3 regions of the Microvirgula aerodenitrificans DSM 15089 genome follow, and region 3 is predicted to be linked to each of the others. Evidence: predicted binding sites of a transcription regulator. Region 3 holds the regulator's gene; each other region holds the start of a gene.
The links. Region 3 encodes FNR, which switches genes on or off when oxygen is low (the NO sensors DNR and NnrR bind a similar motif). Its sites were predicted from a motif close to TTGATNNNNATCAA; they were not measured.
Positions count from the first base shown of each region.

Region 1 (4,140 bases), on a different contig from region 3:
GCCAAAGACGTCGGCCGCGGCATGGTGCCCCGGCGGACGGCACAGCGCGAACGCGGCCCGCTCGCCGGCCAGCAGGCGATCGGCACCGGTCAGGGCGGTCTGCGCCGACCAGTAGGCGGCAGGCCAGGTGCCGGCGGTCACCGGCGTGCCGGCGTCCATGGAGAAATAGCCCAGCTGGCCGTCGATGTCCTGCGGCTCGATCTGGCGGAAGCAGCGCGTCGGCCAGATCAGCGGCAGCGCATCATAGGTGCGGCCGGTTTTCGAGCGCCGGCTTGGCGCGGTCCAGCGCGACCAGAACGTCTCCAGAAAACGCACGTAGTTGTCGCGATGCACCGCCAGGATCGGCGCCTTGCCATGGTCGGTCGGCGCAATGCGCTCGAATCCGGCCCGGTCGACTTCGGCCAGTACCATGTCAGCGCGCGAAGGGTTCTCGAAGCACGGTTTCAGCGTGCCATCCACCAGTTCGGCATTGCCATGCTGAAGGCGATGTTGCTCGGTGTACACAGTCAGCATCGGAAAAAACACTCCCATAGAGAAACGGCCACCCGGCGACGCGTCGGCGGCATGCATTCACCCTACGCCACCCGCAGGCAAAATGTGCTGCCCTGGATCAGGAAGCCGGCCCGACGCAAAAAACCCCGCTCGCGGGCGGGGCCTGTTGCCGGCTGGCCGGTCGACGGGTCAGTCGAACGGATGCGGGCGCGGGGTGTTGTCAGCCGACGGCGGCAGGATCGGCATGTCGATCTTCGGCTGGTCGCCGGTCAGCGTCTTCAGGAAAGCCACGATATTGGCGTTCTCGCTCCTGGTGAACTGCTTGCCGAGCTGCAGCTTGCCCATCGTGTCCACCGCTTCGGACAGCGTGGCCGCCGCGCCGTCGTGGAAGTACGGGTAGGTCAGTTCGACGTTGCGCAGGGTCGGCACCTTGAAGTTGAAGCGGTCGGCATCCTTGCCGGTCACCGCGGCACGGCCGATCGCCGGGTTGTCGGTCTTGTACGGCGTGACCAGCCCCATTTTCTGGAACGAGGCGCCACCGACGGCCGGACCATTGTGGCAGGCCACGCAGCCGCTGTTCTTGAACAGCTGGTAACCGGCCAGTTCCTGGGCGGTCAGCACCTTCTTGTCGCCCTTGAGCCACTTGTCGAAGCGCGAGTTCGGCGTGACCAGCGTTTCCTCGAACACGGCGATCGCGTCGGTGATGCGGTTGATATCGATCTTGTCCGAACCGTACACCCTGGCGAATTCCTGGCGGTACTGCGGGATGGACTGCAGCACGTCGACCGCCAGCGTATGCGTCGACGCCATTTCGCCCGGGTTGGCGATCGGGCCGCCGGCCTGTTCCTGCAGGTTCTTCGCCCGGCCGTCCCAGAACTGCGCCAGGTTCAGGCTGGAGTTCAGCACCGTCGGCGAGTTGATCGGGCCTTTCTGCCAGTTGTGGCCGATCGAGGTCTTCAGGTTGTCCGAACCGCCCATGCTCAGGTTGTGGCAGGAGTTACAGGAGATGAAGCCGGAACGCGACAGCCGCGGATCAAACCACAGCTTCTTGCCCAGTTCGGCCTTGGCCGGCTGCGTCAGCTTGTACGGGGCGATCGGCTGAATCGGCTCGTCCCCTGCTGCGCTGTCTGCCCATACCCAGCCTGCAGTCAGCATCACGCTGGCAATCGCGCCAATCTGAAATAGTTTTTTACTCATTTACGGCCTCCTTGATTCACGACGTCGTACCCAATATCTATTGGCTTATTGCGCCAATAGCTAGTCCATCCGCATAAAATGCTATTGGCTTTCAATATGCACAGTATTGACCGAAATCAACAAGCTCAGGCTATCGACCGGATCAGGCAAACAGCAAAATCAACACGTTGATTACAAAAGAATTTTTTGTTATAAATTTTTTAAATCACTTCGATTAACATTGGCTATCGCCGAATGAAAAAACCGAAACAGCCAATGTTTTACGGCAAATAAACGGCGTTATGCCTGACAGATAAAAAAAAGAATAAATTTGTCCTGACACGCCATTTTTAATTCAATTCTTCATTCTGCAAAACAGAAAAAATTAAATACCTGGCGCATCCGGTCGATAACAGGCACAACGAATCACAGGACGCACCGGACATGACCTCGATTTCCGTCAACCTCAGCAGCTCGGCCTCGTCGACCAGAATGTCGACCGGCGCCACCGACAGCCTCGGCAAGAAGATCGCCGACCTGAAGCAGCAGGTTCAGGATCTGTACAAGCAGGCGCAGGAACTGAAGGACGCGAAGCTGTCGCCGGCAGAGAAAGAGAAGCAGCAGCGCATCATCGAGGCGTCGATCCAGATGCTGCAGGCCGAAATCGCCCGGCTGGAGAAGGAACGTGCCAGCCAGGGCAAGCAGGGCGGCACCGAACCGTCCAGGGACCCCAAGCCCGGCACGGAGGTCAAGACACCGACCGCCAGCGTCGCCAGCCCCTCGAACACCGGCACCCAGGTCGACGACTTCGCCTGAGGAGTGTTGCGGAACAGCAGTCCAGGCGGCGGATCACGTGATCCGCCGCTTTTCGTTTCTGCCCTGCCGTCCGTCACCCGTTGCATCCGCCCCACACCCCGTACAAAAAACACCCCCTCCCGCAAGTGCTTGAACGCAGGCGAAAAACGCGCTGCGGATATCGTCGTCGGCTGGAAAACCGTTATGTCCATGCCTTGTCATGAACAGACAATGACTACTACAATTTGTGCAACAACTATGAAAACAGCAGCACATATTGTGTAAAAACCTGCCTGGCACGGGTTTTCAGCCGACACAAGCGTCCCAGCAAAGGAGCTCCCAACGATGTCTGTCGCATCCACCGCCTCATACCAGTGCATCCGTCGCAACGGCGACGTGGTGCCGTTTGCCCCTGACAAGATTTCCGTCGCCCTGAGCAAGGCTTTCCTGGCCGTGCTCGGCAGCGAAGCCGGCGGCTCCAGCCGCCTGCGCGATGAAGTGGAACACCTGACCGCCACCGTGGTGGCAGCCCTGATCCGCCGCCGCCCGGAAGGCGGCCCGATCCATATCGAAGACATCCAGGACCAGGTTGAACTGGCCCTGATGCGCGCCGGCGAGCAGGAAGTGGCCCGCGCCTACGTGCTGTACCGCGAACGCCGCGCCGCCGAGCGCCGCGCTGCCCGCGAGGCACTGGGCCTGGCCGCCGCCCCCACCCTGCACGTCACCCGTGCCGACGGCAGCCGCGCGCCGCTGGATCTGGACCGGATGGCCACGCTGGTGCATACCGCCTGCATCGGTCTGGAAGCCGATACCGACCCGGCCGCCATCCTTGGCGACACGCTGAAGAACCTGTACGACGGCGTCAGCGAAGCCGAAGTCGGCCGCGCCGTGGTCATGTGCGCCCGGCAGATGATCGAGCGCGACCCGGCCTACGACAAGGTCACCGCCCGCCTGCTGCTGGATTCGATCCGCGGCGAAGTGCTCGGTCGCCATGTGGCGCAGACCGACATGGCCGCGCTGTACGCCGATGCCTTCCCCGGCGCCATCCAGCGCGGCATCCAGGCCGAGCTGCTCGACCCGCGTCTGGGCGAATTCGACCTTGCCCGCCTGGGCCAGGCGCTGAACGCCGACGCCGACCTGCAATTCGGCTATCTCGGCCTGCAGACCCTGTACGACCGCTACTTCCTGCATATCGAAGGCCGCCGCATCGAACTGCCGCAGACCTTCTTCATGCGCGTGGCGATGGGCCTGGCGCTGAACGAAGCCGAACGCAACGACCGCGCGATCGAGTTCTACCGCGTGCTGTCCAGCTTCGACTTCATGAGCTCGACGCCGACACTGTTCAACGCCGGCACCCTGCACAGCCAGCTGTCCAGCTGCTACCTGACCACGCTGGGCGATGATCTGACCGAGATTTTCGACGGCATCAAGGAAAACGCGCTGCTGTCCAAGTACGCCGGCGGCCTCGGCAACGACTGGACCCCGGTGCGCTCGCTCGGCAGCCATATCAAGGGCACCAACGGCAAGAGCCAGGGCGTGGTCCCGTTCCTGAAGGTGGCCAACGACACTGCCGTCGCGGTCAACCAGGGCGGCAAGCGCAAGGGCGCGGTGTGCGCCTACCTGGAAACCTGGCACGCCGACATCGAGGAATTCCTCGAACTGCGCAAGAACACCGGT
Region 1 is NZ_JHVK01000014.1:19,861-24,000, forward strand. Features, by position in the region: gene Q352_RS0112355 (histone deacetylase family protein) at 1-513, opposite strand, end outside; gene Q352_RS0112360 (cytochrome-c peroxidase) at 682-1,689, opposite strand; gene Q352_RS0112365 (FlxA-like family protein) at 2,113-2,484, shown strand; gene Q352_RS0112370 (ribonucleoside-diphosphate reductase subunit alpha) at 2,809-4,140, shown strand, end outside.
Region 1: Q352_RS0112360 (cytochrome-c peroxidase) is a predicted target of FNR. The motif match lies at 1,796-1,809, and genes of this name have one in related genera.

Region 2 (4,140 bases), on a different contig from region 3:
CTGACCGACGCGCTGACCGCCGAGCACCAGGCCGAACTGCTGGCCGCACTGGGCGAATGACGTCAGTCATTTCGGCCGACAGCGGCGCCGGCCTGTGCCGGCGCCGCTGTCGTTTCCGGCAGGCGCCATAGCCAGCCACCGACCACGAGCCAGGTAAGCAGCAGCATCAGCACCAGCCACGGGCGCTGCTGGACGATCCACATCGACGTCCACATCGATGCCGTCATCAGCAGCAGCCCGAGCCGCTTGGCGCGGCGCGGCAGCGCGCGCCGGGTTTCCCAGGCGATGACGATCGGGCCGAAAGTGCGGTGACCGAGCAGCCAGCGATGGAAACGCGGCGAGGCACGCGCCCAGCAGGCGGCGGTCAGCAGCACGAACGGCGTGGTCGGCAGCAGCGGCAGGAAAATGCCGAGGATGCCGAGGGCGAGGCTCAGCCCGCCCACAAGCATCAGCAGCGGGCGCAGCAGGTGTCGGGATGAAACGGGAAGCGGTCGCACGCCGTCTTTCTACCTTGGCCGGTGCGGACCGGCAAGCCGGGCTTGACGTACGCCGGCCGGAAGGCGATACCGGAAACATTGCCTGCCGCCGTGGAGTGCCCGTCATGCCCCCCTTTTCCCGTCGTGATTTCCTGACCACGCTGGCCGCCGGCGGTTTTGCGCTGGCCGTGCAGCCGGTTGCGCAGGCCACGGTCATCACCACACCGTCGGACGGACTGGTTGCCGGACTGGTCACGATACCGGCGGCCGATGGCGTCGCGCTGCCGGCCTACCGCGCCATGCCGACCGGTCCCGGTCCGTGGCCGGTCGTGCTGGTGGTACAGGAAATTTTCGGCATTCACGCCCATATCCAGGATATCTGCCGCCGACTGGCCCGGCTCGGCTACTGCGCGGTGGCGCCGGCACTGTATTTTCGCCAGGGGGATGTGTCGCGGATCAGTGACATCGCGACCATCATGGACACGGTGGTGAGCCGGGTGCCGGATGCGCAGGTGCTGTCCGATCTCGACGCGGCGCTGGCCTGGGCCGCGGCCCACAGCCATGGCGATACCGGTCGTGCGGCCATTACCGGGTTCTGCTGGGGCGGGCGCATCGCCTGGCTGTATGCGGCACACCGGCCGACGCTGAAGGCCGCTGCCGCCTGGTATGGCCGGCTGGTCGGTGAGCACACGGCGCTGACGCCGCAGCAACCGGTCGATATCGGCGCCGGGCTCAGGGTGCCGGTGCTTGGCCTGTATGGCGGGGCCGACAGCGGGATTCCGCTCGATACTGTCGAGCGCATGCGTGCGGAAATCGGTGCCAGCGGTAGCGAAATCGTCATCTATGCCGATGCGCCGCATGCCTTTTTTGCCGACTATCGGGCCAGTTACCGGGAAAGCGCCGCCACGGATGGCTGGCGCCGCATGCTGGAGTGGTTCCGTCGCCATGGCGTGGCCTGAGCTACCACAGCACCGGCTCCCCGCCGTTGTACAGATGCGCCTGATGGCGCGGCGGATGTGCGGCCAGTCCGCGCGAGAACAGGAATTGGCCCAGATCCAGCCCGCCACCACGGAATGACGCCTCGCTGCCGCGCAGGTACAGCGTCCACATGCGCACGAAGCGTTCATCGAAACGGGCACGGACTGCGTCCAGATGGCGGTCGAAATTGGCGCGCCAGTGCGCCAGGGTGGCGGCGTAGTGCAGGCGCAGGCTTTCCTGCGTCAGCAGGAAGAAGCCGGTTTTTGCGGCGGTATCGGCCAGCCGCGGCAGGTACGGGATCTCGCCACCGGGAAAAATGTACTTCTCGACCCAGCGGTTGGTGTTGCCATCGTCGGTATGGCCGACGATGGTATGCAGCAGAAACAGGCCGCCCGGTTCGAGCACATCGGCGACACGGGCGAAATAGCGGGCGGCATGCCGTTCACCGACATGCTCGTACATGCCGACGCTGACCGCCTTGTCGAAACGGTCGCTGGCACCGGACAGGTCGAGGTAATCCATCTGCCGGATCTCGATCCGGTCCGACAGACCGGCTTTGGCAAGGCGTGCGCGGCCGGCGTCGGCCTGTTCCGCAGACAGGGTCAGGCCGACGCCGCAGATGCCGTGGCGCTGGGCCGCGCGGATCAGCAGGGCGCCCCAGCCGCAGCCGACGTCCAGCAGTCGTTCGCCCGGTTTCAGACACAGTTTGGCGAGGATATGGTCGATCTTGGCCTGCTGTGCCTGCTCCAGCGTCATGTCCGCTGTGGCGAAATACGCACACGAGTAGTTCATGTCCGGATCGAGCCACATGCGGTAGAAATCGTTGCCGATATCGTAATGATGGGCGATGTTTTCCTTCTGCCTCGCCCGCAGCCGCAACCGGTCGAGCGTGCGTGCCACACCGGCCACCCGCGCCAGCGGGCCGTCCAGTATCTGCCGGTTGCTGTTGATCAGCCCCAGCATGGCATCCCAGTCACCATCGAAGTCGAGCACGCCATCCATATAGGCTTCGCCCAGCGATACCATGGGATCTTCGGCGTTGAAGGCCGGTTCGGCATGGAAATTCAGGCTGAACGCAGGCTCGTCCCCGCCGTAGCGGCGGACATCACCGTCCCACCATTTCACCTGGAAGCCGGGGCCGGTCAGCCGTGCCAGAACGGCTGCGAGTGTGGACTTGGTCAACATGGCAGTCTCCTTTTCCTGCTCAAGCCGGAGGACAACGATTCGATGGTCACTTGAGCATAGTCACGGTTGGCGCTTGCTTCACGTCAAATCGTTTGCCGAATATGACAGCTGCCGTCGCGGCGGGCCGGGGGATTGCGTTATCCTCATTGCCATCATTCCCGCACGTATCGGTTTCCCTGCCGTTAATGAACCGGCCGTGACAGCGGTTGCCGGGCCCGGTCGGCCGGCAGGGGGAGAGAAGGTGTTTTCGCCTGCGGCCGGTGCAGCCCCATCATGGGAAAATGATGTGGAGACAGGGCATCGGGCCGTGCCGGCGTCCAGTCATCGTGAAAATCCAAGGAGTCCTCATGTACCAGCACATCGTTGCGTCGATCGACGAGAGCAACAACGCGTCGCAAGCGCTCGAACAGGCCATCGCAGTGGCGAAACTGGCAGGTGCGCAACTGCACCTGGTGCATATCGTCAATCTGTTCGAACTGGCACTGGAAGAAGTGGTGCTGGCTGACAAGGCCAAGCTGGCCGAACTGGCTCACCGTCACGGCGAGGCGCGGCTGGAAGGGGCCGCTGCGCAGGCTCGCGCCGCCGGTCTGGAACCGTCGCTGTTCATCGCCGAGTGCTGGGGTGGTGGCGATGAAATCGCCGACGGGCTGCTGAACTATGCGCGCAGCGTGCCGGCCGATCTGCTGGTGCTGGGCACGCATGGCCGCAGCGGACTGATGCACATGATGCTTGGCAGTGTGGCCGAGTCGGTCATGCGTCAGGCCGACATGCCGCTGCTGGTGGTGCGTTCGGAAACCAGCGAGCACACGCCGGGCAAGCGCCGTCCGGTGCTGTAAGCGGACAGCAGAACGCCGGGCATGGCCCGGCGTTCTGCTGTCCGCAATGCGCGGGGGACTTATCCGCGCACGGGAGCCGGCTGACCTTCGACCACGAACAGGCGCACGCTGTTCTCGTTCAGATGCGGCATCAGCTCGGCCGGCGGCTCGTCGTCGGTGAACAGTGCGTTCATCTCGCCGATATGGCATACCTTCATCATCGCGTTGCGGCCGAACTTGCTCGAGTCGACGACCAGGAAGCGCTGACGGGCATTGTTCATCATGGCCTTGGTCGCGCGGACTTCGCGATAGTCGTAGTCGAGCAGCGTGCCGTCGTTGTCGATGCCGTTGGCACCCATGATCACGTAGTCGACCTTGAACTGCTCGATCATGTCGACCGGCGCCATGCCGGTCAGCCCGCCATCCTTGCTGCGCACCACGCCACCGGTAATGATGACTTCGAAGTCGGGGCGGCGGGTAATGATGGTGGCGATATTCAGGTTGTTGGTGATGACGCGCAGGTGCTGGTGATTGATGATCAGCTCGCGTGCGACAGCCTCTATCGTGGTGCCGATGCTCATGAACAGCGAACAGTCGTCCGGCACGTGCTCGGCGACCAGCTTGGCGATCCGGGTCTTTTCGGCCTGGTTCTTGACCTTGCGGGTCGCGTATTCCTCGTTTTCGAC
Region 2 is NZ_JHVK01000004.1:82,573-86,712, reverse strand. Features, by position in the region: gene prfA (peptide chain release factor 1) at 1-60, shown strand, start outside; gene Q352_RS20025 (YbaN family protein) at 63-467, opposite strand; gene Q352_RS0105855 (dienelactone hydrolase family protein) at 602-1,435, shown strand; gene Q352_RS0105850 (SAM-dependent methyltransferase) at 1,437-2,639, opposite strand; gene Q352_RS0105845 (universal stress protein) at 2,987-3,475, shown strand; gene Q352_RS0105840 (DeoR/GlpR family DNA-binding transcription regulator) at 3,535-4,140, opposite strand, start outside.
Region 2: Q352_RS0105845 (universal stress protein) is a predicted target of FNR. The motif match lies at 2,713-2,726, and genes of this name have one in related genera.

Region 3 (4,140 bases):
CGGTTTCTATGACCGGCGCAATGGCGAACGGCTGATGCGCCGCTTGCGCACCCTGTATGACCGCGCCAGCCTGGAGCGGCAGGAGATCGATATCCTGCGCGGCATGCTGAAGCAGATCGAACGCCGCTGCGGGCCGGACCCGTACCGACACGACTGAGTCGCGTGAACTGCGCCGCCGATCCCCGCCTGCTGCCGTTGCTGGCCTCGTTGCGCGAACCGGCGGTGCGGGCACTGGCGTCACTGCTGCTCGGGCCGTCGCCGTGGGACAGCGGTGTCGAGTTCGACCGGGCCCTGCTGGCCGGACCGCGGGCTGCCGAACGGCTGCTGGCACTGGACCGCCGCCCTGCCGTATTGCTGGACTGGCTGGCGGCCCGGCGCACCGGGCGCCTTGGCGCCCATGCCGAGGCGCTGCTGGCCTTCTGGCTGGCACAGCGGAGTGCGCAGCTTGAACTGGTGGCGGCCAACCGCGCGGTGCGGGTCGAGGCGCATACCCTCGGCGAGTTCGATTTCCTGCTGCGGCTGGACGGACGGCCGCTCCATGTCGAAATGGCGTGCAAGTTCTATCTGGAAGTCGCGCCGCAGTGCTGGGTCGGGACCGACCTGCGCGATGCGCTGGCGCTGAAACGTGCGCAACTGGTGCGCCAGCTGGCGCTGGCCGGCGATGCGCGTGCGGCGGCGACCCTCCCGCCCGGTTTCGCCGGCTGCCCGGCCTTTACCGTGTTGCGCGGGCAATTGTTCCGGCCGGCCGGCAGCGGCGAACCGGTGCACTGGTGGCGGCATCAGGGGGAGGCCTGGCCGGCACGGGCGGCCGACAGCCGCTATCTGCACCTGCTCCGGCTCGACTGGCTGTCCCCGGCCCGGGCTGGCCGGGCCGACGTGCAGACCGCCGCCGAGCTGCAGGCGCGGCTGGCGGGCAGGAGAGAGGCGCTGATGGTGGCGGAAATGCAGGCCGTCGGCGATGACGACTGGCAGGAAGTGTCGCGCGGCTTCGTGGTGCCGGCGCACTGGCCGGAGCCCGGCCGGCTGGCCACCCTGATGGCGCGCATCGCGGCGCTGGATGGCGGGGAGAAGGAATGATGAAGCAGCTGCTGATCCTGTGGGCCGGTCAGACCGGGCGCAACCTGCAGCTGGCGCGGGCCGCGGCGGCGGCGGCCAGTGAGGCGGGCGAGGGGGAGATCGACGTGCGGCTGCTGCCGGCGCAGCAGGCCGGCATCGACGATCTGCTGGCCTGTCACGGCCTGATTGTCGCCACGCCGGAAAATTTCGGCTACATGGCCGGCACGCTGAAGGATTTTTTCGATCGCACGTTCTACCCGGCCCAGGGGCGGGTGGAAGGATTGCCGTATGCGATCCTGATCTGTGCCGGCAATGACGGCAGCGGGGCGCGAGTCGCGATCGAACGCATTGCGCGCGGCTATCCGCTGACGCCGGCCTGCGAGCCGCTGATCGTGCATGGGGAGCCCGACCAGGCCGCGCTGGAGCGCGCGGCCGAGGTCGGTGCGACGCTGGCGCTCGGCCTGTCGCTGGGACTGTTCTGAACCGGGTTCAGGTGGTGGCGATCGGCATGCTCTGCTGGCAGCCGCCGACCAGGGTCTTCAGGTTCTCCGGCTGAATCAGCTGGATGTGCTTGTGTTCGACAATGATCCAGCCCTGGGCCTGGAATTTCGACAGCGTGCGGCTGACGGTTTCCAGCTTCAGACCGAGGAAGGAACCGATTTCCTCACGGCTCATGCGCAGGATGAAATCGTTGGCGGCGAAGCCGCGGGCGGAGAAGCGCTGGGACAGGTTGAGCAGGAAGGCGGCCAGACGTTCTTCCGCCTTCATGTTGCCGAGCAGCAGCATGACCGACTGGTCACGGACGATTTCACGGCTCATCAACCGGAAGAAATGATGCTGCAGGGTCGGGATGTCACGACCGAGACTGGTCATGCGCGAGAACGGCAGTTCACAGACCTCGGCATCCTCGAGCGCGATCGCATCACAGCCGTGCAGGCTGCTGGAGACGCCATCCAGGCCCAGCAGCTCGCCGGACATCTGGAAACCGGTGACCTGCTCGCGGCCGTCATGGCTGGAAATGCAGGTCTTGAAAAAGCCGGTCCGGATGGCGAACATGGACTTGAACGCCTCGCCGGCGCGGAACAGGTACTCGCCGCGCTTCAGGCGCCGACTCTGCCGGATCACGGCGTCGAGCTGGCTCATCTCCTCGCGATTGAGTCCGATGGGCAGGCACAATTCGCGAAGACTGCAGTTCGAGCAGGAGATCTTCAGCGTGTGGGCAGTAAGCGGATTGTGTTCGGCCATGATGATCCGTTCAGGTTGTTATCATGCCAGGCTTGACGACTATCAAAGGCGCCCCTGCACGATTCAGGCAAAGTGGTTCACTGCCTGAGAGGTTTATCCATTTATGACGACAGCAATTCACGACAACGTGGCTCCCGCCCAGTTCATTTTCGACCGAGAGTTGATCGAACGCCTCGACGGCAGCGGTCCTCGCTACACCTCGTATCCGACGGCAGACCGTTTTACCACCGAATTCAACGGCGTAGATTATCGCCACTGCCTTGAGCAAAGGCAAATCGGCGCCAGCGCCAAGCCAGTATCATTATACGCTCATATACCGTTCTGTAATACAGTCTGCTACTACTGCGCCTGTAACAAGGTCATTACCAAGGACAAGACGCGTGCGGATACCTATCTGGGTTATCTCGAACGCGAGCTGGCGCTGCATGCCGAAGGGCTGGGGCCGCGCCAGGACCTGATCCAGCTGCACTTCGGCGGCGGCACGCCGACCTTCCTGTCCGACGAGCAGATGCAGCGGCTGATGGACGCGATCCGTCGCCATTTCAACCTGTTGCCCACTGGCGAATACTCGATCGAGATCGATCCGCGCAAGGTCAGCGCCGACACGGTGCGGCTGCTGGCGACCCAGGGCTTCAACCGCATGTCGGTCGGGGTGCAGGATTTTGATCTGCAGGTGCAGAAGGCCGTCAACCGGGTACAGAGTGTCGAGGAGACGCTGACGGTCATCGACGCCGCGCGGTCGTCCGGCTTCAAGTCGGTCAGCCTCGATCTGATCTACGGCCTGCCGCACCAGACCGTCGACTCGGTCCGGCGTACGCTGGAGACGGTGCTCAGCATCCGTCCGGACCGGCTGGCGCTGTACAACTACGCCCACCTGCCGACGGTCTTCATGCCGCAGCGGCGCATCAACGAAGCGGATCTGCCGTCGGCCGAGGTCAAGCTCGACATCCTGCAGATGGCGGTGCAGATGCTGACCGATGCCGGTTACGAATTCATCGGCATGGACCACTTCGCCCTGCCGGACGACGATCTGGCCGTGGCCCTGCGCCAGGGACGGCTGCAACGGAACTTCCAGGGCTACTCGACCCATGCCGACCATGATCTGGTGTCCATCGGGACCTCGGCCATCGGCAAGGTCGGCGCCAGCTATCACCAGAACGCAAAAGACCTCGAACAGTATTATGCGATGCTGGACGAAGGTCGGCTGCCGATCGTCCGCGGTCTGCTGCTGAGTGCCGACGACCTGCTGCGCCGGGCAATCATTCAGGCGCTGATGTGCCGCTTCTCGCTGTCGATGGAAGCGATGGGCGAGGGTTTCGGCATCGACTTCAAGCAGTATTTCGCGCCGGAAATGGCCCGGCTGGCCGAATACGAGGCTGACGGACTGGTCGAGCTGGATGACGAGTGGATCGCCGTGACGCCGCAGGGGCGTTTCCTGATCCGCACCATTGCCATGGTGTTCGACCGCTATCTGCGCGAGAAACAGACCCACGCCCGCTACTCGAAGACGATCTGAGCCGCTGACGCCGTATCAATGGTGTGCGTACAGCTGCCTCAGGTAAATCGCTGTGCTCTGCTGTTCGAACCGGACCGTATTGACCAGGCTGGTGCGCGCAGAGGTCCACATGCCCTGAGCCTGGAAGACCCGGACGTCCTCGTACGGCAGCTTGTGCAGCGTGAACGACTTCCAGAGGTACTCGGGTGAAACGGTTCCCTTGCCGGCCACGACAGTCTTGCCCAGCCGGTTTGCGACAACCTGGGCGACGGAGGACATGCTGTTGCCCTGGCCTGCGTGACACGACCCCAGCAACACGGTGTCCGTGTCGGCGTCGAGCAGCG
Region 3 is NZ_JHVK01000002.1:296,913-301,052, reverse strand. Features, by position in the region: gene Q352_RS0103200 (RNA methyltransferase) at 1-157, shown strand, start outside; gene Q352_RS19605 (DUF1853 family protein) at 163-1,077, shown strand; gene Q352_RS0103190 (flavodoxin family protein) at 1,074-1,538, shown strand; gene fnr (fumarate/nitrate reduction transcriptional regulator Fnr) at 1,546-2,301, opposite strand; gene hemN (oxygen-independent coproporphyrinogen III oxidase) at 2,405-3,817, shown strand; gene Q352_RS0103175 (RHS repeat-associated core domain-containing protein) at 3,833-4,140, opposite strand, start outside.